DNA from 2 places in the Bacillus sp. ISL-75 genome. Region 2 is predicted to be linked to the other one. Evidence: predicted binding sites of a transcription regulator. Region 2 holds the regulator's gene; the other holds the start of a gene.
What was found. Region 2 encodes LexA, which represses DNA repair genes until DNA is damaged. Its sites were predicted from a motif close to CGAACATATGTTCG; they were not measured.

Region 1: a site for LexA is predicted at 10,898-10,911, ahead of recA (recombinase RecA). Genes of this name have one in related genera too.

What each region holds. Positions count from the first base shown of each region.
Region 1 is NZ_JAGGQX010000009.1:99,331-114,353, forward strand. Features, by position in the region: gene J7E63_RS02845 (hypothetical protein) at 1-181, opposite strand, end outside; gene J7E63_RS02850 (outer spore coat protein CotE) at 280-825, opposite strand; gene J7E63_RS02855 (YlbF/YmcA family competence regulator) at 1,269-1,724, opposite strand; gene miaB (tRNA (N6-isopentenyl adenosine(37)-C2)-methylthiotransferase MiaB) at 1,726-3,270, opposite strand; gene J7E63_RS02865 (2-oxoacid:ferredoxin oxidoreductase subunit beta) at 3,458-4,324, opposite strand; gene J7E63_RS02870 (2-oxoacid:acceptor oxidoreductase subunit alpha) at 4,325-6,061, opposite strand; gene spoVS (stage V sporulation protein SpoVS) at 6,557-6,817, opposite strand; gene J7E63_RS02880 (TIGR00282 family metallophosphoesterase) at 6,960-7,757, opposite strand; gene rny (ribonuclease Y) at 7,866-9,425, opposite strand; gene recA (recombinase RecA) at 9,749-10,792, opposite strand; gene J7E63_RS02895 (competence/damage-inducible protein A) at 11,058-12,311, opposite strand; gene pgsA (CDP-diacylglycerol--glycerol-3-phosphate 3-phosphatidyltransferase) at 12,350-12,934, opposite strand; gene J7E63_RS02905 (helix-turn-helix domain-containing protein) at 12,986-13,885, opposite strand; gene J7E63_RS02910 (DUF3388 domain-containing protein) at 13,907-14,698, opposite strand; gene J7E63_RS02915 (DUF3243 domain-containing protein) at 14,863-15,023, opposite strand, start outside.
Region 2 is NZ_JAGGQX010000071.1:18,478-33,500, forward strand. Features, by position in the region: gene mreBH (rod-share determining protein MreBH) at 1-349, opposite strand, end outside; gene miaA (tRNA (adenosine(37)-N6)-dimethylallyltransferase MiaA) at 658-1,614, shown strand; gene hfq (RNA chaperone Hfq) at 1,641-1,871, shown strand; gene spoVK (stage V sporulation protein K) at 2,176-3,123, shown strand; gene J7E63_RS25795 (trimeric intracellular cation channel family protein) at 3,178-3,783, opposite strand; gene hflX (GTPase HflX) at 3,981-5,240, shown strand; gene J7E63_RS25805 (methionine gamma-lyase family protein) at 5,255-6,526, shown strand; gene J7E63_RS25810 (MerR family transcriptional regulator) at 6,652-7,053, shown strand; gene glnA (type I glutamate--ammonia ligase) at 7,091-8,425, shown strand; gene J7E63_RS25820 (hypothetical protein) at 8,778-9,032, shown strand; gene lexA (transcriptional repressor LexA) at 9,712-10,335, opposite strand; gene yneA (cell division suppressor protein YneA) at 10,493-10,816, shown strand; gene J7E63_RS25835 (YneB family resolvase-like protein) at 10,829-11,476, shown strand; gene J7E63_RS25840 (DUF896 domain-containing protein) at 11,554-11,784, shown strand; gene tkt (transketolase) at 11,962-13,968, shown strand; gene sirA (sporulation inhibitor of replication protein SirA) at 14,226-14,666, shown strand; gene J7E63_RS25855 (YneF family protein) at 14,738-14,953, shown strand.

The DNA of each region.
Region 1 (15,023 bases), on a different contig from region 2:
TCATTGCTTTAGCGTTTTTTACTTCCGTATTATGATAATACGGATTATTTTCTGAAGCATCTTTTGGGTCAAGATTTGTTTTAATAACTAACATTGGCGAAGGAGAGCTTTCAGCGATAATTCTGTCATTTAATTGTTCAAAATCAGGCATATTTTTATTTCCAGGCTGTCTCGGTTCCATAGTAACACCTCCTTAAAATAGCTTGCTGATTTTAGCATCTAAAAATTCTTAAATCGAAAAAAGAAAAAAACTAGGAAGTAAAAACCTCCTAGTTAGTTTTATTCTTCTTCTGAGCCGACTAAGAAATCAGGATTTAACTCCTCGAATTCTTCATCGTCTACGTCCATTCCCCACTCATCGTCATTGTCCTTGCAGCCTTCAGAACTGACGCGAACACAAACCTTAGTCTCGCCAATCACCTCTACAAGGAATTCCCTTTCGACATGGACGATGATTCTGTTACCATTAGGGGAAATGACCGCTTCACAGCAATTAGGCTGCTGCAGCACTCGAGCACTTATTTCATTGTCATCGAGGCAGTCATGGTCACGATACTTTAACTTAATGACATCTGTATATTGGACACGTTCTGTAACAACTTCTGTTTTGGTATTATCATTAAATGAATACCAAACATTGATGTCGTAAGAGCCATGTATCTCTACAGTCTTGCCAACCTTTTTCGCATTGTATTTATGGTTGATGATCCAACAGCCAAGTATACTTGTTGGACTATGCGCCGGGCTAATCGTATGATTGGACTGGGTGAATTTACGTCCTTTCGCTACTACGGCCTTGGTAATTATCTCTCTATAGTCTCCCATTTCGCGCGAACCCTCCTCATTCATTTTCATTTCATCGTATGCATGATATAAGACTAGTGTGATTTTTATTTTGATGAGTACTGGATAAAAGTTTAGTCATAGTTCATTTTATGCGGGATTTATAGGTGTGTGCCTTCCTGGCCTGTACTTAAAACGAAGGTTAATAAAATGGCAGGAATCAGGGGAATATAAAAGTGGATTAGATTTATTAAAAATAGGCTGTATTAAAGGTTATTATTGATTTTATAACTCAGTTGATTGGAGCGGAAGGCGCGTAGACTCCTGCGGGAGGACGGGGCAGGGGAGACCCCCCCGCAGGCGCTTAGCGCCGAGGAGGCGGTTAGTACCCGCGGAAAGCGCAGCGCCTGGAGCGGAAATCAACAGCCAAGTTTATCAGAGCCAAAAAAATAAAGCCAGGCTTTGTTAAAAGCCTGGCTAGAGTATTAATGATCGTGATCGCAATCGTCGTGACCTTCACAAGCCCCGCCGCCATTTTGCATGCTAGATCCAGTTTCTCCTAACAATACATCGCCGCCCGTTGAAATGATAATTTCATCGGTTACAGTATTCGAAATGGTTGAGGCAATGATTTGTAGCAATTCATTCACTTCTAATTGTGATTGTTTGAAATCCTGGACCACAGGTATTTCATCCAACTCTTGCTCAATTGAAGCAATTTTATCTTCTACCTTTTTTAGTGCTTCTGGTTTTCCATAATGCTGAAGGTTTACTGCCTGCTTTTGCAATCCCTTAATGTCAGCTATTAAGGTATGAACTTTCTTATTTTCATTTAATTGAGCCTCTGCTCGTTTAAAAAAGTCAACTTCTTCTGTTTCTGCAATCATCCGTGCTAAATCAGTTGCACGTGCAACGATATCGTCTTTTGTATATTTCGCCACTTTACTTCACCTCTGCTGGTTCTAGTTCTTCCACCATTTCTCCGTTTAATGACCATGTTTTTGCTTGTGTAATTTTTACTTTTACAATCTTGCCAATCGCTGATTTTGGTGCAGCAAAGTTTACAAGCTTACTCCTAGAAGTGTAGCCTGCAAGAACATCAGGATTGTTCTTACTTTCCCCTTCAACAAGAACTTCAAGGATTTGGCCTTCATGTTTTTTCATAGCTTCTAATGAAAGCTCATTCACAAGAGCATTTAAGCGTTGTAAGCGTGCTTTCTTCACTTCCATCGGAACGTTATCCTCCATTTTTGCAGCTGGAGTACCTTCCCGCGGAGAATAAATAAATGTATATGCTAATTCATAACCAACTTCACGATAGAGGGACATCGTTTCTTCAAACTGTTCGTCTGTTTCGTTCGGATAACCAACGATAATATCCGTTGTTAAAGCAACATTCGGAATGGCTGCTTTAATTTTTTTAACAAGCTCTAAATATTGTTCTCTTGTATATTTACGAGCCATGATTTTTAACACTTCGGTTGAACCTGATTGCACTGGCAAATGGATATGATCCATTAAATTACCGCCTTTGGCAAGGACCTCAATTAGACGATCATCAAAGTCACGCGGGTGGCTTGTTGTAAAACGAATCCTTGGAATATCAATTTTTCGCAATTCATCCATCAGTTCACCAAGTCCATAAGTTCCGTCCTCTAAATCTTTCCCATAGGCATTCACGTTTTGACCAAGCAAAGTAACTTCTTGGTAGCCTTGTGCAGCTAGATGACGTACTTCTTGGATAATTTCTTCTGGACGACGGCTTCGTTCCTTTCCACGGGTGAAAGGGACGATGCAATAAGTACAGAATTTATCGCAGCCGTACATGATGTTAACCCATGCTTTAATATTTCCACGGCGTACTTTTGGAAGGTTTTCAATCACGTCGCCTTCTTTTGACCATACTTCAACAACCATTTCTTTTGACATATATGCTTCATGCAATATATTTGGTAAACGATGAATATTATGGGTACCAAAAATCATATCGACCTGATGGTAGGTTTTGAGAATCTTATTAACTACAGATTCCTCTTGAGACATACACCCACAAACACCGATAAGTAAATCAGGCTTTTCCAATTTCAAGGACTTTAAATGGCCAAGTTCACCGAACACTTTATTTTCAGCGTTCTCCCTGATCGCACATGTATTTAAAAGAATGACATTTGCATCCTCCGTGCTGTCGGTTGGTTCATAGCCTAATGCTAAGAAAATCCCAGCCATTACTTCAGTATCATGTTCGTTCATTTGACAGCCATAAGTACGGATATAAAATTTCCGCCCCTCGCCCATTCCACGAAATTCTTCAGAAATAGAAAAATCATTATGGTACTTTACTTCTTCTTTTCCGCGTTTCTTCGCTTCTGTTAAAGAAGGTGCAGTAATTACTTGTTCAAAGTACTTGCTGTAATCCTTGGCGGATTTTTTGTCCGAAGAATTAACAGACTCGACTTTCTGACCTTCTAAACGTTGTTTTTCATTCATTTGTTCAAATGCCCCTTTCTTTTCATATTACGTAATTCATCTATTAAATTTTTAAGATTTTAATCTGTGCAAAAAGATGAATGAAGACTCCAGACTTTCTCCGCACATTATTATAGTATAAAGGTTAATTTGATTGAAAACAATAGAAAATCCCGTGACGTCAAGTCACGGGATTTTGATACTATCATTAGATAAATTCAGAAACTAATTTATCAAAATAATTTTGGTCAAGATTAAGGTCAGCTTTTGATAACGGTGCTTCCGAGTAGCCCGTGATCAGTTCTTGATAAGACTTACGCTCAGTATTTTGATAAATAAGTCCTGTAACAAGACCATTATGCTTCATTAATGTCTGCATCGCATCTTCGCGATTTGAAGGGTCATAACCCTCTATATCACTAAGTTTTGTTAGATTTTCTTTAAACCAATCATAGGTGTTCACCTTATTATAGGTAACACAAGGGCTGAAAACATTGATTAAAGAAAATCCTTTGTGTTTTAAACCGGCTTCAATTAAGGCAGTTAAATCTTTTAGATCTGTAGAGAAACTTTGTGCAACAAATGTTGCTCCTACAGTCAACGCCATTTCCATCGGAGAAATTGATTGCTCAATTGACCCCATCGGAGTTGACTTTGTTTTAAAGCCTGTAGCTGAACGTGGAGAAGTTTGACCTTTAGTCAAACCATATATTTGGTTATCCATAACGATATAAGTTATATCAAGATTACGACGAATGGCATGAATCGTATGCCCCATCCCGATCGCATAACCGTCACCGTCACCACCAGAGGCGATAACAGTTAAATCACGATTAGCCATTTTAACACCCTGTGCGATTGGAAGTGAACGACCATGAATCCCATGGAAGCCATATGAATTAATATAACCGGAAATACGTCCTGAACAGCCGATTCCAGAAATTACAGCTAAGTTTTCTGGCTCTAAGCCTACATTTGCTGCCGCACGTTGCATTGCCGCTTGTACGGAGAAGTCGCCACAGCCAGGGCACCAGTTCGGTTTTACATTGTTACGAAAGTCTTTAAAAGTGGCCATTTAGAACAACTCCTTACATTTTGTATATACTTCGTGTGGTAGGAACGGATTACCATCATATTTAAGATGCTTAGTAATTTTTTCAGCATGTCCAACATTCATTTTCATAATATTGGCTAATTGTCCAGTTGCATTGTTTTCCACTACAACAACCTTCTTCGCAGAACGAACAAGCGGAAGAACTTCGTCAGTTGGGAATGGATGGATCAAACGAATATGAGCATGATTTACTTTTAAGCCGTCTTTCTCTAAACGAGTCATTGCTTCTTCAATAACACCACGCGTCGAGTTAAAACCTACAAATAGTACATCAGCATCTTCGTGCTTAACATTTTTATATACTGGTGTATTAAAGCGGATATTTTCGACCTTACGGAAACGCTTATCCATTTGAGCGATTCGATTTGAAGCAGATTCCGATGGTTTACCAGTCTCATCATGCTCGACACCTGTTACGTGGTGAATACCATTTTTCATACCAGGGATTACACGTGGAGAAACCCCGTCCTCTGTTACTTCATAGCGTTTAAAATATGCATTGTTTTCGTTAGCAGGTATATCTTCTGTTACCAATTTTCCACGTCTGATTTCAACCTTGTCATAACTTAATGGTTCAACCGTTTGTTTACCCAAGGATAATTGTAGGTCAGATAAAATAATGACTGGACATTGATATTCTTCAGCTAAATTGAATGCTTCAGCTGTATCATAGAATGCTTCTTCAACAGTACTTGGAGCCATTACAATTTTCGGAATTTCACCATGTGTTCCATAAATCATCGCCATAAGGTCTGATTGTTCTTGTTTTGTTGGTAATCCTGTGGATGGACCTCCACGTTGAGTGTCAACAATTACTAGTGGCGTTTCAGTAATACCTGAGAGGCCAATTGCTTCCATTTTTAAAGATAATCCTGGACCTGCTGAAGCAGTAATTGTACGAACACCGCCGTAGTTTGCCCCAATTGCCATTGTACATGCAGCAATTTCATCTTCGGTTTGAATTACTGTACCACCTAGTGCAGGTAGCTTTTTAATCAAATATTCCATTATTTCAGAAGCTGGTGTAATTGGGTAGGCTGCCATAAAACGGCATCCGCCTGCAATAGCTCCAAGAGCAATAGCGTCATTTCCAATCATGAACATCCGTTTTTTGCCATCAGCCTTTTCAAGCTCCATTGTTTGGATGCCAGCTGCAAGATTTTCCTTCATTTTATCAAAGCCAGCTTTGATCGCATCCATATTTTTTGCAACTACTTGGTCGCCTTTTTTACCAAAAATCTCGCGAACTACTACTTCAAATACATGAATATCTAAGTCTAATACAGCAGAAGTTGCACCAATTGCAACCATGTTTTTCATTAGAGAAGTTCCGAGCTCTGTCGCAATTTCAGTAAATGGAACCGCATACAATGTAGCTTCAGTATCTTCCGGCTTCTTTGGATTGAATTTTGCATCAGCAAGGATTACTCCATTACTGTGTAATTCTTTGTAGTTTACATCAATAGTTTCCTGGTCAAATGCTACAAGGATATCTAAGTCATCAGAAATAGAACGAACTTCTGTAGTACTAACTCTGATTTTATTGTTGGTATGACCACCTTTAATACGTGAAGAAAAGTGACGATAACCATACAAGTAATACCCCAGGCGATTCAGTGCAATAGCAAAGATTTCCCCAGTACTTTCAATACCTTCCCCTTGTTGTCCTCCAACTTTCCATGAAAGTTGATTGATCATGACTTACACCCCTTTGGATATGTAAAAATAATTAGTTTTGATGATCCATTTATTAGTTTAGCACTATTCCGAGTAAATCACTAGAAATTAGCCCATTTTATATAAAAAGACTAATAAAAAGTAGAAAGGATATGTACTAAACGCTTACAATTCTAGACCTATGAACTAAAAATTGCAACCCTTTAAAGCGAAATAATGTCTAAAATATGAATATTTTTTTATTATTTGAAATATACTTGCTTTCTACAAGATAACAAAAAAAAAAACATGATTTATCCGCATTATACGGCGTTTTGCAATATTAATTCAAGCTATGCACATTCATTATTTGTCTTTTAAAAACAATTAAAGCTTATGGTAGAATAATACTTTAATAAGTCCATATCATTTAACACCAATTAGTGAGATAAAAAACCTAAAAAATACCTGCTTGTAAAACAAGCAGGTAAAGGTAAATGTCCTTTTGTTTGGTCTCCTATAAATAGTCTATCTCTTTCAACGTGGTTCTACAATTAGCTTGATAGCTGTGCGTTCTTCCCCGTCAATTAAAATATCGGTAAACGCAGGGATACAGATTAAATCAACTCCGCTAGGTGCTACAAATCCTCGAGCAATCGCTACTGCCTTTACGGCTTGATTCAATGCACCCGCCCCAATTGCCTGTATTTCCGCTGCACCTCTTTCACGCAGAACCCCGGCAAGCGCACCAGCTACAGAATTAGGATTAGATTTTGCTGAAACTTTTAATATATCCATTTCTAGCTCCTCCTTAGAAAATCCCGATCCCGCATGAGCAGTTTCATGGACAAATCAGGTTATAACATTCCACTGCTACTATATTCATTTGTCAAAAAACATATTCCGGCTTGGACGAAAAAAAAGAGCAAATCAAATTGCTCTAAGTGTAAAACGGATGGTCATCATTTATTAAGATGGGTTGTATTTTTTTTGTGAAGCCTGTTTTACGATCTAATTCAATCACAACTGCACTTAACTGATTTCTTCCTGCGGTTGCCACTTCAAACCGTACTGGCAGGCTAGTTAGGAACCTTTTAAGGACTGCTTCTCTCTCCACCCCTAAAATGCCATCATACGGCCCTGTCATCCCTACATCAGATAAATATCCTGTGCCTCCCGGTAGAACCCGGTTATCGGCCGTTTGAACATGTGTATGTGTCCCCACAACGGCAGAGACCCTTCCATCTAAATACCAACCCATTGCCTGTTTCTCACTTGTTACTTCCGCATGAAAATCCACAAAAATATATGGGGTTCTCTCCCTTGCAATTTCAACTAATTCGTCAGCTTTCTTAAAGGGACAATCCAATGGGGCCATAAAGGTGCGACCCTGCAGATTAATAACGGCAACTTCTAAATCATTGACTTTAAAAAATGCCATACCTTTCCCTGGTGTTCCTTCTGGAAAATTTGCTGGTCTAACCATATTTTTTGCAGTACCGATAAATTCAAAAATTTCACGATTATCCCATGTGTGATTACCTAGAGTTACGGCCTGTGCCCCATACCCTAAGAATTCACGATAGATTTTTTCAGTAATCCCCTTGCCTCCTGCTGCATTCTCCCCATTGATAATAGTAAAATGAGGACGATATTTTTCTTTTAATTTTGGCAAATATTCCTTTAGCATGTCCCGGCCTGGTGAACCGACGACATCACCGATAAAAAGTAGATTCATTTTTGTCCCTTTCGTTAAAAAAATTGTTATTGTATAAATTGTATCACATTCAGGCTTTATTTAATCGAAAAGGCGCTGCAAAAAATAAAGCGGTGCATGCGCACCGCTTTATTTTGCGTATTCAACAGCCCGTGTCTCACGAATAACTGTCACTTTAATATGACCTGGATAATCAAGCTCTTCTTCAATGCGCTTACGAATATCGCGTGCTAATCGATGAGCAGCAAGATCATCAACTGAATCCGGTCTAACTATAATACGTACCTCTCGACCTGCTTGAATGGCAAAGGATTTCTCTACACCTTCATAGGATTCCGAAATCTCCTCTAACTTTTCAAGACGGCGAATATAGTTTTCAAGCGTCTCACTACGTGCTCCTGGTCTTGCAGCTGATAAGGCATCTGCTGCTGCAACTAAAACGGCTATGATAGATGTTGCCTCTGTATCCCCATGATGGGAAGCAATACTATTGATTACTACCGGATGTTCCTTGTATTTGGTTGCAAGTTCAACACCAATTTCAACATGGCTGCCTTCTACTTCATGGTCGATGGCTTTCCCAATATCATGAAGCAAGCCCGCACGACGTGCCAAAGTTTCATCTTGGCCAAGTTCAGCGGCAAGTAAACCAGACAGTTGCGCAACTTCCATTGAATGCTTTAATACGTTTTGCCCGTAACTAGTACGGAATTTTAAGCGACCAAGAATTTTGATCAGATCTGGATGAAGTCCATGAACACCCACTTCAAAGGTGGTTTGCTCACCCACTTCACGGATATACTCATCTACTTCGCGACGTGATTTTTCTACCATTTCCTCAATTCGTGCCGGATGGATACGCCCGTCTTGGACCAATTTCTCCAGTGCTAAGCGAGCCGTTTCGCGACGAATAGGATCAAAACCTGATAGAATGACAGCTTCAGGAGTATCATCAATGATTAAATCAATTCCTGTTAACGTTTCAAGCGTACGAATATTTCTTCCTTCACGGCCAATAATACGGCCCTTCATTTCGTCATTTGGCAGGTTGACGACAGAGACAGTCGTTTCCGCAACATGGTCAGCAGCGCAACGCTGGATTGCTAACGAAAGTATTTCCTTTGCTTTCTTGTCGGCTTCCTCTTTTGCACGATTTTCGCTCTCCTTGATCATTATCGCAGTGTCATGGGTAAGTTCCTGCTCCATTCGATCAATAATGATTGTTTTTGCTTCCTCGCGCGTTAAGCTCGATATTCGTTCGAGTTCAGTTTGTTGTTTTCGTACTAACTCGTCCACTTTGCTTTCCATCTCTTCAATATGCTGTTGTCTTTGGTTTAGAGAATCATCCTTCTTTTCTAAAAGATTTTCACGCTTGTTTAACGTTTCCTCTTTTCGATCTAAATTCTCTTCTCTTTGCAGTAAACGGTTTTCTTGTTTTTGCATTTCATTTCTTCGTTCACGAACCTCACGCTCTGCTTCAGTCCGAAGCTTGTGAATTTCATCCTTTGCTTCTAGCAAAGCTTCCTTTTTCAATGAATCAGCATCACGTTTAGCATCTTCAAGAATCTGCTCTGCAGCATTCTTTGCACCTGCTACTTTTGCATCAGCAATGGATTTATGAACAAAATAGCCAACAACGGCACCGACGATAAGGCCAAGCAAAATGGAGATGATTGTAATTGGTTCCATCGTTACACCTCCTCTTGCTATGAACTTTTGTTACATTTTTTAAGTGTCGGCATGTACATTGTTTAGACTCAACATACAGCAAGCACCAAGGCTTTTTTCGAATTGTAATAATACCAAAAATGTAAAATATACATGTTAATTGTAAAGGTGGGAATATTCATTGTCAAGGCTTAGTCCTATTGGCTTTTTGAAATATTTAGAATAGGACATCATTTATTCATCCTAAATGCTAAAATCCATTGGATTTTAACAAATAAAACTTTGTATAAAAATAACATTATGTAAAAAATGAGCAAAACCATAAATAGCTTTGCTCATCTACATTAGTCTATTAATTCAAATTGTTCATCATCGTCTTTCTCAGTGACAAATTTTTCACCATCTAAACCATAATGTTCACGGATTTTCCCTTGAATTTCGAGGCGAACATCTGGATTTTCCTTCAAGTATAGCTTTGCATTTTCACGGCCTTGACCTAATCTTTCAGAATTATAGGAGTACCATGACCCGCTCTTTTCAACGATATCTAATTCTGCGCCTAGATCAATGATTTCGCCTTCTTTAGAAATTCCTTCACCATACATGATATCTACTTCAGCCGTACGGAAAGGAGGAGCGACTTTATTCTTAACAATTTTTATCTTCGTCTTATTACCTACAATATCATTTCCCTGCTTTAACGCCTCTGCACGACGAACTTCAATACGGACGGTGGAATAGAATTTCAATGCACGTCCACCTGGTGTTGTCTCAGGGTTTCCAAACATAACGCCAATTTTTTCGCGAACTTGGTTAATAAAGATGGCGATGGTCTTCGATTTATTGATGGCTCCAGATAATTTACGTAGGGCTTGCGACATCAAACGAGCCTGTAAGCCCATGTGAGAATCTCCCATTTCGCCTTCAATTTCCGCTTTTGGAACTAATGCTGCTACTGAGTCGACTACAATAATATCAATTGCACCACTTCGTACTAATGCTTCTGCGATTTCAAGCGCTTGTTCACCCGTATCTGGCTGTGATAGCAATAACTCATCAATGTTAACACCTAATTTTTGGGCATACGCTGGGTCAAGGGCATGTTCAGCATCTATAAATGCTGCTTGTCCGCCATTTGCTTGGACTTCAGCAATCGCATGCAAAGCAACCGTAGTTTTACCTGAGCTCTCAGGACCATAAACTTCGATAATACGCCCTCTAGGATATCCACCCACTCCAAGTGCTGCATCAAGTGCTAACGAGCCACTCGGACTCGTTAAAATCCTCGTATCTGTTTTCTCTCCCATTTTCATGACAGAACCTTTACCAAATTGCTTTTCTATTTGCTTTAACGCCATTTCTAAGGCCGCTTTACGATCATTACTCACGAATCTTTTCCTCCCTTATATAAACACAAGCAAATTGCTATAATCTATTAAATTAATTCCTACTAATAATATAACCGCTTTTCGGATATTTGTCGAGTAAAAAAACGAACATTCATTCGTTTATTTTCAAAACAAAATCGTTGTAAAAAAAGGAAAATCCCCCACCCTTTTGTATCATTTTGCATTTTTAGTAGTCCGAAAAGGATAATTCGTCTATTGTCAGACTTTTTTCCAATCGTTTATTATTCAAAAAAGTCACAGGACGCTAATTAGCATTCTGTGACTCTTTTAAAATTCGAAGGAGAAAATAGCAGCCAAATTTCACTGCACGGCTCCGGTTCGCTTCCCTTGTTCCGCCAAGGGTGATCTTTTCTACAATTGTCGGCCTTCCCTTAATTGCAATGCCTATATATATTGTACCAACTGGCTTGCCTTCAAGTTCTTCAGGACCAGCAACACCCGTAAAACTAATCCCAATATCGGTTTTAAATACCTTTGAAGCATTTTCGGCCAGCTCTCTAGCACATTGTTCACTTACCGCACCATGTGTTTTAAGCGTTTCTTCCTGTACATGTAAAAGCTGTCGTTTCACTTCATTTGAATAACAAACTACACCACCGTAAAACACTGAACTTGCACCTGAAATTGATGTTAACTCTTGCTGGAATAGTCCTCCTGTTAAACTCTCAGCGGCAGTAATAGTTAAGTTTCTTTCTTTTAAAGATTTCATTACTTCTATCAAAAGCGACGTATTATCATAGCCATATAAAAATGCACCAAGACGCTGATTTATCGTCTTTTCTAGTTCATCCAGCATAGCCTGTGCTGCATTTTCGTCCACATGTTTTGCTGTCAGTCGTAAAGTAACCTCCCCATCTCCTGCGAGCGGGGCTATCGTTGGATTGCTTTGCGCATCAATTAAATCAATAATTTCTGTTTCCAGAGCTGCTTCTCCAATCCCAAAAAACCTTAACACCCTTGAGACAATTTTCTCGTTGGACTTGTTTCTTGTAGAAAGAGCCTGGGACCCATACTCGAGAAACATCGGTTCCATTTCCTTTGGCGGGCCAGGCAGAAGCATATACGTATGACCGCCGGATTCTACAACCATGCCCGGCGCCATCCCATGATCATTTGGGAGAATGTGAGATCCTGCTAATACGAGTGCCTGCTTTCGGTTATTTTCTGTCATTACACGATTGGTCCGCTTAAAAAAAAGTTCAATCGATGCTAACGCCGTTTCATCGATAACGAGTTCTTTACCAAGCTGACGAGCAATCGTTTCCTTCGTCAAATCATCCTTTGTAGGCCCAAGCCCGCCAGAAAATATTATAATCTCTGCACGCTTTTGGGCTATTTCAATTGCAGACTTTAGCCTGTCAGGATTATCACCAACAACTGTATGAAAATAGACATTAATACCAAGCCCAGCTAATTGCTGAGACAAAAATCTCGCATTCGTATTCACAATTTGACCGAGCAATAACTCCGAACCAACTGCAATAATCTCAGCATTCATAGCAATACATCTTCCTTTACAACATAGTAGAATTAAGTTTACTTTGAATTTTTAAGGACATGACTATTTTTTGCAAAATAATCCCAGCCAGACCAGATAGTAAAAATTAAAGCCACCCATAATGACACTATATCAAAACGGAATGGTATCATGGCAAAAATTATATTATGTAATAAAAGCGATGATATCGCGACAATTTGCGCCCATGTTTTTATTTTGCCGAGCATATTAGCCGCAACAACTTCGCCTTCCCCTGCAAGCAAGAGGCGTAGACCTGTTACTGCAAACTCCCTGCTAATAATAATAATAACTAACCATGAAGGTGCATAAACATCATTCAGTTCAACTAAAACGATAAGTGCAGCCGATACGAGTAATTTGTCAGCTAATGGGTCAAGAAATTTCCCCATATTGGTGACAAGGTTATATTTACGGGCATAATGTCCGTCAACCCAGTCAGTTGCAGAGGCTAAAATGAAGATCAATGCACCGACAAAATGGGTAACTGGAAGGACGGTCCCAAGAAGTTGCATGTCGCCCCATTTAAAAGGAGCAAGCATAATAATCAAAAATATTGGAATTAATAATATTCTTGATACCGTTATTCTATTCGGAATATTCATAGTTTTCCTCCGTTTATTTATTAAAAGTGAAAAATAGTCATCTACAGATGACTATTCGTCTTTCAGAACATATTGAATCGTTATGTTCTGAACATTCGCAGTCGCTGGGACTGCATACTCGAGCTTTTGGTCATTCACATAAATTTCAGTGTCAGCAGCATTTCCAACCCTGATCACAGCCATACTTTCTGCTGATAAATCTTCTGTCTGGCTCTCAGTTGCACCTGTTTTTAGAAGTCCTTGAAAAAAGGATTTCCCTTTTCCATTTTTAATACTAACCCAGGTTTGACCTTTAGAAACCAACTTCACAATAAATTTATCTGCATTTTTTAATTCATAGGTTGAATTCCTGCCGCTGCTTTGAACTGCTGTAATTTCTTGTTTAGGTGTTTCTTCTACAGCTTTTTGTTCCTCTTCCTGTACTGTATTATCCTTCTGTTCCTCATTTACTTTCTGATTATCTTTATCATCTGCTTTTTCTATTTCAAGATTCTTCGATGTAACAATTTTAACGGGTTCATTCTGCTTACTAATTGATTCATTTGAATTTCCACCAGCGTGATTCGATATAAAGTAATATAAAAGGCTTGCTGCACCAATTACAAAAACACCGATTAATACCTTTGGCAGAATATCAAATATTTTGGAATTACCTTCAGTAATTGTTTTGTGTGTTTTCACTCTAGACAATTGCTGGGGTAAGTCATCATTATAGGTAGCAGGAATTTCGCCTTTATAGGTTTCAAAGATTTCATCAGGATTGAGGCTTAAAGCCTCAGCATACTGTTTAATAAATGCACGCACATAGAAATTTCCAGGCATGCTCGCATAATTTCCTTCTTCAATACCAATTAAATAACGCTTTTGAATTTTGGTCATGGATTGGACATCATCCAAGCTTAATCCTTTAGCTAATCGGGCTTCTTTTAGTCGATTCCCTAATTCAGTCAACTGTTAACACCTTCCAATTTATTAAAAATCAAAATCTCCAAAATCTGATCCGGAGAACATGTTATGCTGATCAACGACTTCATATGTAATCTCTTCTTCCGCGTCATTCCTAAGTTCAATAATATAATCAAAATCATCGAGTGTGTATTCTGAGTTTTGTACAAAGACATCAGGGTGCTCGATTACTTTTACTGATGGCAGACGCATGATTTCTCGGACAAGCTGCCAATGACGTTCATTTGCTCGTTTTGTTGATACTATTCCATCGAGAATAAATAGATTATTTTCGTTGTATTCATCTTCAATTAATTGATTGCGGATTGTTTGTTTTAACAGTGTCGATGAAACAAATAACCAACGTTTATTTGCACAAACACTCGCTGCAACTAATGATTCTGTTTTACCTACCCGTGGCATTCCACGAATACCAATCAGTTTATGTCCCTCCTGCTTAAATAATTCTGCCATAAAATCAACTAATAAGCCAAGTTCATTCCTTACAAAGCGAAACGTTTTTTTATCATCAGCATCTCTTTGAATATAGCGGCCATGTCTAACTGCAAGCCTGTCACGCAGTTTTGGTTCCCTAAGTTTAATTAGTTTTATTGTGTCCATAGTATGTAAAATTGACTCTAGTCGTTTAATTTGATCATCGTCTTTAGCTAAAATGAGCAAACCACGTCTTCCTTCATCCACACCATTAATCGTCACAATATTAATAGAAAGCATACCCAATAGGGATGAAATGTCACCCAATAGCCCTGGACGGTTCTTTTGAATCTCATATTCTAAATACCATTCTTTTTTCACGATATAAACCTCCTATAAAGAAGTTTCGACACTTTTCTTCATTTCCTCATCTAACCCCTATAATAAATGATTTTGGATGAAGATGAAAGTAAAAACACAGATATTCGTTTCTTTAATGGAGTTTATAGATTTATACATACAAAAAGAGAGGAGAAACCTCCTCTCTTTTAGCGGGCGCCATTATTTTGAATCAATTTAACCATGATATTTGCAATAGCTTGTTGTTCTTCTTTATCAGCAACAGACCAAAGATCAGCAAGAATTCTTTCTTGCTCGTTTTTTGGCTCTACTTGGCTTGATAAATAATCACCAATTTGAAAGGCAAGAT
Region 2 (15,023 bases):
TTGCTCGTCTTTCCACACTTGTGGAACCAGATGGAATACTAACAACGACATTTGGTTTGCGAACAGCAAAACCAATCTTTTTGGATGCATTACGCATAATGTGTTTTAGCAATTCAGTGGTTACATCATAATCTGCTATTACGCCATCCTTCATTGGACGAATGGCGACGATTTTTTCAGGTGTCTTTCCTATCATTTCCTTTGCTTCTGTACCAACAGCTACAACATTTTTTGTCACTGTATCAATCGCCACAACAGAAGGCTCATTAATAACGATTCCTTTATTTTTACTATAAACTAATATATTTGCAGTTCCTAAATCAATACCAATATCAAAAGTAGATAACATATTATTTCACCTAATTTCCCTATTTTTCATTCAAAATAAGCTACGCGTTAGTCTACCATAAATTTGGGGGTGGAAAGCCTTTTGTAAATGAACCGTTATCCTTTTGTAAATTTACATGAAAATTATTCCTATTTGGGAAGAAAAATGGATAAAATAAATTCATGTCCAATTAACGGCATAGAAATGAACTTTTATGTATATACTAGTTTGATGTTCTACTGCTTTTAAAAATTATGTTACGATAAAGGGGTGGAAGTGGAATCATAAACCTGCTTTCACTGAAAATGGGATAAGGCAGTGTGAAAATATTGGATTCAAAACAAAAATTATTAGTGATCATCGGACCAACCGCCGTCGGAAAAACAAAGTTAAGTATCGAAATGGCTAAACGCTATAATGGTGAAATTATCAGCGGAGATTCTATGCAAATCTATCGTGGCATGGATATTGGGACGGCAAAAATCAAAAAGGATGAAATGGAAGGTATTCCTCACTATCTTATTGATATTAAAGAGCCTTTTGAAAATTTTTCCGTTGCTGAATTTCAACTCCTTGTTCGGGCTAAAATAGGTGAGATTGCTAAAAAGGGAAAGCTGCCCATTATTGTCGGTGGAACAGGGTTGTATATACAGTCCGTCATTTATGATTATCAATTTTCTGATGTATCAGGCGATGAGTCCTATCGTCTTAAGCTAGAGGAAAGAGCCAAGAAAATAGGGAATGAGGCACTTTATAAAGAATTGTTGGAGGTGGATCCAGGTAGTGCTTCACAAATCCATCCAAATAATGTAAGAAGAGTCATACGCGCACTTGAAATCTTCCATCTTACAGGTAAGACGATGCAAGAATTCCAAAGCACACAACAACCAGATCTTTTGTACAATACAGCAATAGTTGGTTTATCGATGGAACGCGTGAAACTTTATGAGCGCATTAATTATCGAGTGGATTTAATGATTGAAGAAGGGCTTATCGAGGAAGTAAAAGGTTTGTATCAAAGGGGTTTGCGCGATTGTCAATCGATCCAAGCAATTGGCTACAAAGAAATGTATGCCTATTTAGAAGGTAAAGTACCTTTAGAAGAGGCGATAGAGAATTTAAAACAAAATTCAAGAAGATACGCAAAAAGGCAATTAACTTGGTTTCGGAACAAAATGGATGTATCATGGTTTGATATGACCAATGTGGAGGACACCTCAAAAAAAATAACGGAAATTTCACGTTGTGTTGAAGGAAAGCTTAAAGTAAAATCGAATACATATTAGTAGAGATAAAAGAGGAGGAAATACAAATGAAAACAACAATCAATATTCAGGACCAATTTTTAAACCAGTGCCGCAAAGATAACATACATGTTACGGTCTTCTTACTTAACGGTTTTCAATTAAGAGGCCAAATTAAGGGTTTTGATAATTTTACAGTTCTTTTTGAATCAGAAGGAAAGCAACAATTAGTATATAAGCATGCAATTTCAACTTTTGCACCGCAAAGAAACGTGCAGCTTGAACTGGATAACCAATAAGTCATTTTTAGAAGCCCAAACATTGGGCTTTTTTTATTTATATAGCTCTGTTAAAGCTCATTGGTGATATTGGCACCATGTTGATTGGAGATGAAATCGAAGCGCCTGAAGTGGAAATCAACATGCCAATTTAACATAGCTATTTATTAAAAAAAACTTTTTTAATGAAATTCAGGGAGTTTGAATACATATAAAATGAAGGATTATGCTTTCCTTTGTGCAAATAATCAGTTCAGAATGTAAATTCTGAGTGGCCATAAAAACTCATCATATAAACTGTTGGTAAAAATGAGAGGTGAAAGCTTTGGACCAACCCATCAGAATGAAAAGTAACGGCCAAATAAGAGTAGTTCTCAATTCACAAATAGGGAAAACGATGACAAAAGAGTTACCTGACTTTCAGGTGGTTCCAAAGGACATTCCACCTGAGCATTCGGCTCTAAAGGAAATTGAAGAAGAGTTAGGGGCTCTTGTTGGCATGGAAGAAATGAAAAAGATGATAAAGGAAATTTATGCATGGATTTACGTGAATAAAAAACGTGAGGAAATGGGTTTAAAAGCAAGAAAACAAGCCCTCCATATGATGTTTAAAGGAAATCCTGGAACAGGTAAAACGACAGTCGCTAGATTAATAGGTAAGTTATTTCAAAAAATGAGCGTTTTAACAAAAGGACACTTAATTGAGGCGGAACGTGCGGACCTCGTGGGGGAGTATATTGGTCATACAGCACAGAAGACAAGGGATTTAATCAAGAAGGCCCAAGGGGGAATTTTGTTTATCGATGAGGCTTACTCATTGGGGCGCGGCGGTGAGAAGGATTTCGGCAAAGAAGCAATCGATACATTGGTTAAGCATATGGAAGATAAGCAGCATGAGTTTATTCTTATCCTTGCTGGATACTCCCGTGAAATGGAGTATTTCTTGACCCTTAATCCTGGACTCCATTCACGCTTTCCATTAGTTATTGATTTTCCTGACTACAATATAAATCAACTAATGGAAATTTCGGCGAGGATGTTAATCGAAAGAGAATACACGTTTAGCCATGAGGCGGAAAAAAAGTTAAAAGAACATTTAATATGGGTTAAAGCGGTATTAAGTCCAAATAGTTTTTCAAATGGAAGGTATGTACGAAATATCATTGAAAAATCGATCCGCGCCCAGGCCATGAGGCTGCTCATGTTAAATAGTTATGACAGGCATGAATTAATGACAATTAGAAGTAATGATCTTGTGTTTGAAGAAGATTAGAGACAAAAAAACGGCAGATTCTAAGCAATCTGCCGTTTCTATTTGGATTAGTTATTAATTGGCCTCAAATTTACGTATTGGCAGCTTCCAATCAAAGGTATAGGAAAGGACGCGTAAAACCGTCACAATGAAAAAGAGAGAATACAATTCCCAAGAATGCGTCACGATCTTAAGTCCGATAAACAAGCCTGTCAATATCGCCCATATTGCATAGATTTCCGATCGTAAGACGATTGGTTTTCTTCCTGCCAATAAATCTCGAATAATCCCGCCACCGATTCCGGTTAGCACCGCTGCAACAATAACAGCACTAAGCGGGTGATTCATTTTAACGGCGTAAAGAGCACCTTGGATGGCAAAGGCTGAAAGGCCAATCGCATCAAATAGGTTCCCCCATTTTTGCCAGTGTTTTAAAAGGTTGCTTGGAAATAAAAACACAGCTGTTATGGATAATAAGGCAATTTGAAAAAATAACCCTTGTTCCCAAAGTGCTGATACAGGTACACCGATTAATAGGTTTCGAATCGCCCCACCGCCAAAAGCGGTGACAATACCTAAAATGTATACGCCAAAAATATCATATTCCTCTTCCATCGCAACAATGGCCCCGCTAACGGCGAAGGCGATTGTTCCGATCATACTTAAAACTTCCCAAGTCATCTATCCAAATTCTCCTTGAAATCTATATATTATATAACACTATGAAAAAAGTAATAAAATTGTTATTAGAAAACAGTAAGATTATATCAGGATGTGGAGAAATTACAATAAGTTTTTTCTAATGTTGGGCAAATTAGAGTATACAACCTTTTTTTGTTATGATGGGAGATAGAAGATTACGGAAGGAACGATGCCATATGGAACAAAAAGACACGAAAGAGAAGGCGATCCTCGTTGGCTGTCAGACCAATGGGGATACTGATTTGCGCTTTCATTATTCAATGGAAGAGTTAGGTGCACTAACAGAAACCGCTCAGGGTGAAGTATTGATGTCAGTCGTTCAAAAAAGGGACCGGCGTCACCCAGCTACCTATATAGGTAAAGGGAAAGTGGAGGAACTTAATGTCCTGGTGGATGAACTGGAGGCAGATATAGTCATTTTTAATGACGAGCTTTCACCAAGTCAAAAAAGAAATCTCTCTACGGACCTAAATGCTCGTATAATCGATAGAACCCAGCTCATCTTAGACATTTTTGCACAAAGAGCTCGCTCCAAAGAAGGTAAATTACAAGTTGAACTTGCCCAATTGCAATACATGCTTCCTCGTCTTGTGGGTCAGGGAACAGCATTATCCCGTTTGGGGGCTGGGATCGGAACAAGAGGACCTGGTGAAACAAAGTTAGAATCAGACCGCCGGCATATCCGTCGGAGAATCGATGAAATTAAAACCCAACTTTCCGTCATCGTTCAGCACAGGGATCGATACAGAGAAAGAAGAAAGAAAAATAAAACCTATCAGGTCGCGATTGTCGGTTATACCAATGCCGGTAAATCCAGTCTTTTCAATCGTTTATCCGAAGCAGAATCGTACGAGGAAAATCAATTGTTTGCAACACTAGATCCAATGACACGAAAATTGATTTTACCTAGTGGTTTCCTAGCCTTGATTACAGATACGGTTGGGTTTATACAAGATTTACCGACAACACTTATTGCTGCATTTCGATCCACGCTTGAGGAAGTCAAGGAAGCTGATTTGCTTCTTCATGTGGTCGATATGTCCAACCCAGATTATTTTCATCACGAAAAAACAGTAAAAAAGCTGCTTGAAGACTTAGAAGTTAAAGATATCCCGCAAATAACAGTATATAATAAAAAAGATATTCAGCATTCAGATTTTGTCCCAACCGCTGATACACCGACCGCGTTTATTAGTGCATTTGATAAAGAGGACCGTCAAGCCTTGAAGCAGCAAATGGAGAAGGTAGTTATGGAAATGATGGATTCTTACGAAGTTCAGATTCCGTCCACAGAAGGAAAGCTGCTTTCTTTATTAAAAAATGAGACAATATTAAGAGAGCTTGTGTTTGATGAAGAAGATCAATTCTATCGATGCAAAGGATATACACTTCAGGATCATCAAATAACAGGACAATTACAGAAATTCACAATATAGATAGGAGTCACAACATGTTTCAACAGTTAAAAAATGGGGAAAAGCTTCAGCCGATGGTAGAGGAAGTTGAACAACAAATCGCTAAAGTACATAAAGAAATAGACAATAGAATCGAAACAAATCAATTTCGGGTATTAAAAAGCTTTCAAAACAAAAGAGTGAGTGATTCACATTTTAATCCGTCGACCGGGTATGGCTATGACGATCATGGCAGAGATACACTAGAAATGGTCTATGCAGACGTCTTTGGGGGAGAAGCAGGACTTGTTCGTCCGCAAATAATCTCAGGCACACATGCCATTTCCATTGCCTTATTTGGCGTTCTTCGACCTGGGGATGAACTTCTATATATAACTGGCAAACCCTATGATACGCTTGAAGAAATTGTTGGACTTCGTGGGAACGGGGTTGGCTCATTAAAGGAATTTGGAATTTCCTATGATAGTGTAGCTCTGACGAATCAAGGTGGAATTGATTGGGAGGCTGTCTCAAAGAAAATAAAACCGAATACAAAAATGATTGGCATTCAGCGTTCCAAGGGCTATGCGACAAGACCATCATTTACGATTGCAGAAATTGCAGAAATGATAACGTTTGTCAAAGAAATTAAACAAGATATGGTCGTATTTGTAGATAATTGCTATGGGGAATTTGTTGAGGAGACCGAGCCTTGTCATGTCGGTGCGGACTTAATCGCAGGGTCACTTATCAAAAATCCAGGCGGCGGGATTGTGAAGACTGGCGGCTATATTGTTGGTAAAAAACAGTGGGTGGAGGCATGTTCGTATCGAATGACTTCACCAGGGATAGGAGCCGAAGCAGGAGCGTCCCTTTATAGCCTTCAAGAAATGTATCAAGGCTTTTTTCTTGCCCCCCATGTGGTTGGCCAGGCATTAAAAGGGGCCGTTTTCACAGCAGCGATGTTGGAGAAATTAGGCATGAATTCTTCTCCGAAATGGAATGCTAAAAGGACAGACTTAATTCAGTCTGTCCAGTTTGATGATCGAGATAAAATGATTGCTTTTTGTCAGGCCATTCAATTCGCATCACCGATTAATTCTTATGTCACACCCCATGCCAGCTATATGCCAGGGTATGAGGACGATGTAATTATGGCAGCAGGTACTTTTATTCAGGGGGCGAGCATTGAACTCACCGCAGATGGACCGATTAGACCTCCATATGTTGCCTATGTACAAGGCGGCTTAACCTATGCACACGTAAAGATGGCTGTTTGTCTGGCCATAGACCACTTAACCGATAAAGGATTAATCGAATTGTTTTAGGGAGAACAGCTAAGTGTCCAATTTATTTAAAAATTTTAATGTAAGAAAACCTAACATATCATTGACAACTTTTCTAACACGAAATATAATAGTATTATGAATAACCCGAGGGGAGGAGGAATTAGATGGGTGGAAAGGAAATTCGCCGTTCCATGCCACTGTTTCCGATCGGAACAGTCATGCAACTAACGGAACTTACAGCCAGGCAAATTCGTTACTACGAAGAACACCAATTGATTTCTCCGGCAAGAACCGAGGGGAATAGACGGCTATATTGTTTAAATGATATTGATAGGCTTCTAGAAATTAAGGATTTAATTGATCAAGGTGTCAATATGGCTGGCATTAAACAATTGTTCCTAGTAAAAGAGCAACAATCAAACATTCTTGAACAACAAACAGAAAAGACTAAGCGCGAATTAACAGATGAACAGCTTAGAAAGCTGCTACGCAACGAAATGATGCATTTAGGTCGAAACAATCGATCCTCGTTACGTCAAGGAGATATGTCAAGATTCTTTCATTAATGTGGAAGTTTCTTTTTAAAAAATAGGAGGTAAGAAAATGGCAAAGTATTCAAGAGAAGATATAAAAAGATTAGCGGTCGAAGAAAACGTGAAATTTATTCGTTTGCAATTCACAGACATCCTTGGAACTATCAAAAACGTGGAGATTCCAATTAGTCAATTAGAAAAAGCACTTGATAACAAAATGATGTTTGACGGTTCTTCAATTGAAGGTTTTGTACGGATTGAAGAATCTGACATGTTACTATATCCTGACCTTAACACTTGGGTTGTATTCCCATGGACAGCAGAAAAAGGGAAAGTTGCCCGCTTAATTTGTGATATTTATACTCCAGAAGGAAAACCATTTGAAGGGGATCCTCGTAATAACTTAAGAAGAGTATTAAAAGAAATGGAAGAGTTAGGTTTCACTAACTTTAACCTTGGACCTGAGCCGGAATTCTTCTTATTTAAATTAGATGAAAAAGGCGAACCAAGTTTAGAGTTAAATGACCAAGGCGGATATTTTGACTTAGCACCAACAGATTTAGGTGAAAACTGTCGTCGTGATATCGTGCTTGAGTTAGAAGAAATGGGCTTTGAAATTGAAGCTTCTCACCATGAGGTAGCACCAGGTCAGCATGAAATTGACTTTAAATATGCAGATGCATTAACAGCATGTGACCAAATCCAAACGTTCAAGCTAGTTGTTAAAACAATTGCTCGTAAACACGGTTTGCACGCAACATTCATGCCAAAACCGTTATACGGAGTCAATGGATCTGGAATGCACATGAACCTTTCATTATTTACAAATGGAGAAAATGCATTCTATCAGCCAAGCGGCGACTTAGAAATGAGCGATACAGCTCGTCAATTTATTGCAGGTATCCTTAAGCACGCTCCAGCCTTTACAGCTGTAACGAATCCAACTGTAAACTCTTATAAGCGTCTTGTTCCTGGTTATGAAGCACCTTGCTACGTTGCTTGGTCAGCTAGAAACCGTTCACCATTAATTCGTATTCCTGCTTCTCGTGGATTAAGTACACGTGTTGAAGTAAGAAGTGTAGACCCATCTGCTAATCCATACCTAGCAATGGCAGTACTTCTAAAAGCTGGTTTAGACGGAATTAAAAACAAATTAACTCCTCCTGCACCAGTTGACAGAAACATCTATGTAATGAGCAAAGAAGAGAGAATCGAAGAAGGTATCGTCGATCTTCCTGCAACATTAGCTCAAGCATTAGATAAACTAAAATCTGACGAAGTAATTGTGTCAGGTCTTGGCGAGCACATTATGGAACACTTTGTTGAAGCAAAAGAAATCGAGTGGGATATGTTCCGCACAGTCGTTCACCAATGGGAACGCGATCAATATATGAGCATGTATTAATCTCATCTAAAGCCCTGGCGCCTAGCGTCAGGGTTTTTCTATGTCGCGCTTCTTTTCTTAGATTCTCTCAGTGAAAAATGCCATCCCATTGGCTACCAGGTTTGTTCCATTACAACAATTACGGTAGCTAATAAGCCTAATTGACGACCCAATTGGTCTTTCTCAACGACTTTGGACGTCAATGGCTCTTTTTCCAATTAGGCATCCTCGATCATTCTAAATAAAATTAATAGGAATAGAATAGAAGAAGGGAAGAGGTGCTTGATGTTCTTTAAAAATTCACAATTTTTACGGTTTATTTAATCCTAAATAATATATGCTTAAGTTGTAAACATTTGGGAGGTGCTCTAAATTGTATAAACTGCAAATTTGTAATGCTCTAACCCAAGAAATACTACGAGAAAAGACGTATAAGAAGCCTGACCTTATTTTAAGTTTGATAGAATCAGGAATAAAAGGTCAGGAATGTTTTCTATTTGATGAACAGCGCAAGACCTTGAAAGGAACGTATGTTACTCATTCCAGTTTTAATGAAGGGGACACGAAAGTATATAAAGTGCTTTTTAAGGTGAAACTATCTGAAATACAAGCAAGAATAGCGAAATAGGCAGATAAAGGAGTGGCTTATGGCTGCTCCTTTTTAGTTTGAGAATGAATGCAGCTCTTCTGTCATAGTGACAACAGTACACGACCTCATTGTTATTCCTTTGGAACGGTCGCGTAGGAAAGCCACTACGCGCCCCAACTCTATGAATTCTTCTGGAACCGTCACGTAGGCCGCCTCTACGTGCCCCAACTCGTAGAAATTCTTCTGGAACGGTCACATAGCCCCCCTCTACGTGCCCCAACTCTGTGAAATTGTTCTGGAACGGTCACGTAGGCCGTCTCTACGTGCCCCTACTCGTAGAGATACTTCTAGAACGGTCACGTAGTCCGCCTCTACGTGCCCCAACTCGTAGAGATTCATCTAGAACGGTCACGTAGTCCGTCTCTACGTGCCCCGACTCGTAGAGATACTTCTAGAACGGTCACGTAGTCCGCCTCTACGTGCCCCAACTCGTAGAGATTCATCTAGAACGGTCACGTAGGCCGCCTCTACGTGCCCCAACTTCTAGAAATTCATCTAGAACGGTCACGTAGGCCGTCTCTACGTGCCCCAACTCGTAGAGATTCTGCTGGAACGGTCGCGTAGACCCACTCTATCCCGGCTTCCGTAATTACTTCAGCTTTAGGTTGATTAGCACAACAAAAAAAGAGTCGGCACGTGTATGCCAACTCTCTTAAACTTAATGAATATGTCGGTAAACCCCAATAACTTTACCTAAAATCGAAACATTCCTTAATATAATAGGGTCCATTGTAGAATTTTCCGGCTGCAGGCGTATGTAATCTTTTTCCTTGAAAAATCTTTTACAGGTGGCTTCATCTTCCTCGGTCATTGCTACAACAATATCCCCGTTATTAGCGGTTGGCTGCTGTTTCACAATTACATAATCCCCGTCTAGGATCCCAGCTTCTATCATACTCTCACCCATGATTTCTAACATGAAAACTTGTTCATCTGCAGGTGCAAGACTTTCTGGAAGCGGAAAATACTCTTCCACATTTTCAATCGCTGTTATTGGGAGTCCTGCAGTTACTTTCCCAACCACTGGAACATTGACAACTGTATTTCTTGGTATATGTGCAGCAACATCTGCTTCTAATATTTCAATTGCTCTTGGTTTTGTAGGATCCCGTCTAATAAGTCCTTTGCTTTCCAATCTTGCTAGATGTCCGTGAACAGTAGAACTGGATGCGAGTCCAACCGCTTCTCCAATTTCCCTTACTGAAGGGGGATATCCTTTACTCTTAACCTCACTTTTAATGAAGTCTAAGATATCTTGCTGCCTCTTTGATATTTTAGCCATGATAAAATCCACCTCGCCTGGTTAATGTTGACTTTATTATAACATGTTCGCATTTTTTATACAAACATAAGTTCGAAAATATGGTTGACAACAAACAAACGTTCGATTTATAATGAAAATAATAAAACGAACATACATTCTTATAGAGGTGTTATTTATGAAAAAATTATGGAACAAATACTCCTATGCTATTACTCTTATTATTTTAAGTTGTTCACTTTCAATCATATTATCATTCCAACATCATTCCAACGCGCAAGAAAATTTTTTAAAGGTTACAATCACAGAAGGAGATTCACTATGGAAAATCTCTAATCAATTTTCGGGTCAACATTCATTATCAAACAAGGAGTTTGTTGCTTGGATAAAAAAGCATAATGAATTAGATGATGATCAAATTTTTCCTGGTGAAGAAATTATCATTCCGGTGAGTAAAGAAGTCTCATCTAAGAATGAATTTGCTAGTGCCGTTGGTGAATAGAAAGGAATTTTTATGAAAGCAATTATATACTGCCGTGTCAGCACAAATAAGGAAACACAAGAAACTTCGTTAAAGCGTCAGGAAGAGGAATTAACGCAACTAGCTAACACCTATCACTTTGAGATTGATAGGGTAATTAGGGAAAAGGCTAGTGGCTATGATTTTAATCGTGAGGGGATTTTTCATTTATTAGAACGAATTAGAGATAAACAGGTACAAGCCCTCTTAATTCAGGATGAAACACGGCTCGGTAGGGGGAATGCCAAAATTGCACTCTTGCATTGCATATTAAAAGAAAATATTAAACTTTATAGTATCTCCCATAGTGGAGAATTACAGCTTTCCGAATCGGATTCCATGGTTTTGAACATCGTAAGTATGGTTGAAGAGTACCAACGGAAACTACATAATGCAAAAATCAAACGTGGAATGAAGCGAGCAGTCCAGAATGGATATAAACCAGAAAAAAACTTAAAAAATCTCGGAGAATCCTCTGGACGAGAGAAAATTGAAGTTCCAATTGGAGAAATTGTCCGGTTAAGAAAAAATGGATTAATTTTTTCAGAAATAGCTGCTACACTTAGAGGTTTTGGCTATAACATTTCTAAAGCCACGGTTCATAGAAGATTCCAGGAATATATTGAATCACAAGAAGAATAGACCTTTTGCCTTGTCATTAGGTTTTTTTTTTAGTAAAATCAGGTGTCATGTAAATAGGTTGAAAGGAAGGTCTTTGAATGCTTTCAAAAGAAAAGATGGCTAGAATTAATGAGCTGGCACGAAAAGCAAAAGCAACGGGATTGACTGAAACAGAAGCGAAAGAGCAAACTAAATTAAGAAGTGAATATTTGGCTACTTTTCGTTCGAATATGCTTGATACCCTTACCAACACCAAGTTTATTGATCCGGAAGGAAATGACGTTACACCGGAAAAAATCAAGGCTAGGAAAAAAAATACACTTCACTAAAAGTTCAGGAATACATTTTTTGTATTCCTATTTACATATACTGACTATTTTTGTGTAAAAATAAAAAAATAGTGACTTTTGTTTCTTATTATTATGCTATTTGTTGAATAAAAAACGGTAGCGATATAAAATTGAAAATGTATTTAGTAACCTTGTGATTAGGAAAGGATGTAATTCATGTTTAATACTATTGATGATTTATCTGTAACCTCCATTCGAACGCTTTCCATTGATGCGATCGAAAAAGCAAACTCAGGACATCCAGGAATGCCGATGGGTGCAGCGCCAATGACCTATACTTTATGGACGCGTTTCTTGAACCAAAATCCAAAGAATCCACAGTGGTTTAACCGTGATCGTTTTGTCTTGTCAGCAGGTCATGGTTCAGCGTTGTTATACAGCATGCTTCACTTGTCTGGTTTCAACTTAACAATGGATGACTTAAAGCAATTCCGCCAATGGGGCTCTAAAACACCGGGACACCCAGAGTATGGCCACACTGAGGGTGTAGAAGCAACTACTGGTCCACTTGGACAGGGGATTGCAATGGCAGTAGGAATGGCAATGGCAGAACGCCATGTTGCAAGTGTTTATAATAAAGATAAATATGAACTTGTGAACCATTTTACATACAGTATCTGTGGAGATGGAGATTTGATGGAGGGTGTATCTGCTGAGGCAGCGTCGCTAGCAGGACACTTGAAATTAGGGCGATTGGTAGTCCTTTATGATTCAAACGATATCTCACTTGATGGAGACCTAGATAAGTCGTTCTCAGAAAGTGTCAAAGATCGCTTCCTATCATACGGATGGCAATATGTTCGTGTTGAAGACGGCAATAATCTGGATGAAATTGCGAAAGCTTTGGAAGAAGCTAAAAATGATTTAGACAGACCAACAATGATTGAAGTAAGAACGGTCATTGGCTATGGTTCACCAAACCGTGCTGGAACTTCAGGTGTTCATGGCTCACCACTTGGAGCAAATGAATTAAAACTTACAAAAGAGGCTTATAAATGGACTTTTGAAGAAGATTTCCATGTGCCGCAAGAAGTCTATGACAACTTCCAGAAGCTGATCGTTGAAAATGGCGAGAAAAAGGAAAAAGAGTGGAATGATCTTTTCGCTCAATATAAAAAAGAGTACCCTGAACTAGCTACTCAGCTTGAACAAGCATTAAATAATGAACTTCCTGCAGGTTGGGATAAAGAAATCCCTGTATATCCAGAAGGAAAAAGCCTTGCAAGCCGTGCCTCTTCAGGGGAAGTATTAAATGGTATTGCTAAGAATCTACCTATTTTTATCGGTGGATCCGCAGACCTTGCTGGTTCGAATAAAACGATGATTAAAGGTACGAAAGACTTTATGCCTGGTTCCTATGAAGGTCGCAATATCTGGTTTGGCGTTCGTGAATTTGCGATGGGAGCTGCAATGAATGGTATTGCTCTTCATGGCGGCGTAAAAGTATTTGGCGGAACATTCTTTGTCTTCTCTGACTACTTGCGTCCTGCCATTCGTCTAGCAGCTTTAATGGGATTACCTGTCACTTATGTCTTTACCCATGACAGTATTGCTGTAGGGGAAGATGGACCAACACATGAGCCAGTTGAACAGCTTGCAGCATTACGTGCAATGTCAGGATTATCAATCATTCGTCCTGCAGACGGTAATGAAACGGCAGCTGCTTGGAAACTTGCAGTGGAGTCTACCAACAAACCAACTGCACTTGTTTTAACTCGTCAAGATTTACCTACATTAAAAGGAACGGATACCAATGCGTACGAGGGAGTTTCTAAAGGGGCATATGTAGTGTCTCCTTCAGAAAGAGAAACTCCAGATGCGTTGTTATTAGCAACTGGATCAGAAGTAAGCCTTGCAGTGGAAGCTCAAAAAGCGCTTGCTGGAGAAGGTGTTCATGTTTCGGTTGTAAGTATGCCTTCATGGGATCGATTCGAGCAGCAATCTCAAGAGTACAAAGACTCTGTTCTGCCAAGAAGTGTGAAAAAGCGTCTTGGAATTGAAGTGGGAGCATCATTTGGCTGGCACAAATACACTGGTGACGAAGGCGATGTTCTTGCTATTGATCATTTCGGAGCTTCAGCACCAGGAGAAAAGATTATGGAAGAATTCGGGTTCACTGTAAACAACGTAGTTGCACGTGTAAAAGCACTTTTGCAAAAATAAAATAATGAGATTTTAGGGAGAGCGGAAATCATCCGTTCTCCTTTTTTGATGGTTTAATGAGTACAAATTTCAACAATATTATGAACAAAGTTATTATTTGCAGGAAAATTCAACAAATCTACCGAATTTATAGAAGAATAGTTTAGTTTCCTGCAAATCGACAAAAATAGTGGAAGTTTTTGCCGCCGTAAGACATATGTTTCGTTAGTCTTTTTTTATAATAGTAAAAAGGGTAATCAACGAAGGAGAGAACAGTGGTGAGAAAATATCAGCTATATTTAATAGAAGATGAATTTGCGACCCATTACTTCGGAAGAGAACGATTGTTTTTTCAGCTTTTTCAGGAACATCGAAAAGCAAACGGCGAACTTAAATTTATTACACAAAAACAAATTTCCTATATAACAAAAAAGGTTGAGGTACTAAAGATCCATCAACTTATCCAAAAGCAGCTTGGAAAAATCAAGGGATTTAAAGCTGAGCATGGTGCATATTCAATTGAATTAAGTGGAAAACTAAGTACGGCAAAGTTAGAGGTTTTTCAAGACTTAATTACAATCGAGGCACAAGGCAGCTATGAAGCTGAGACGGCTTTTTTTGAAGTTCTAAGAAAATGTGAAACTTCCTTTTTGGCACTTGACCTTGAACATCAGCGATACGGTTGGTTAAAGCCGATAAAGGAAAGAAAATTTATCTAATTGCAGATATTGTCTAATCGTGTTTTATTTAGTACACTGTATGGTAGACAACATGAAGGAGGAAGTTGAATATGGGTTATTACATTCTAGTTGGTATACTAGCATTAGCAGCTGGTGTAGCACTAGGATTTTTCATTGCTCGTAAATATATGATGAGCTACTTAAAGAAAAATCCGCCAATCAATGAACAAATGTTAAAAATGATGATGATGCAAATGGGACAAAAACCATCACAAAAGAAGATCAACCAAATGATGGCTGCCATGAACAAACAACAATCAAAATAAAACGGACTAGCACTCATATAGATGGGTGCTTTTTACGTGCTGATAAAATATTCTAAATCTTTATTATTTT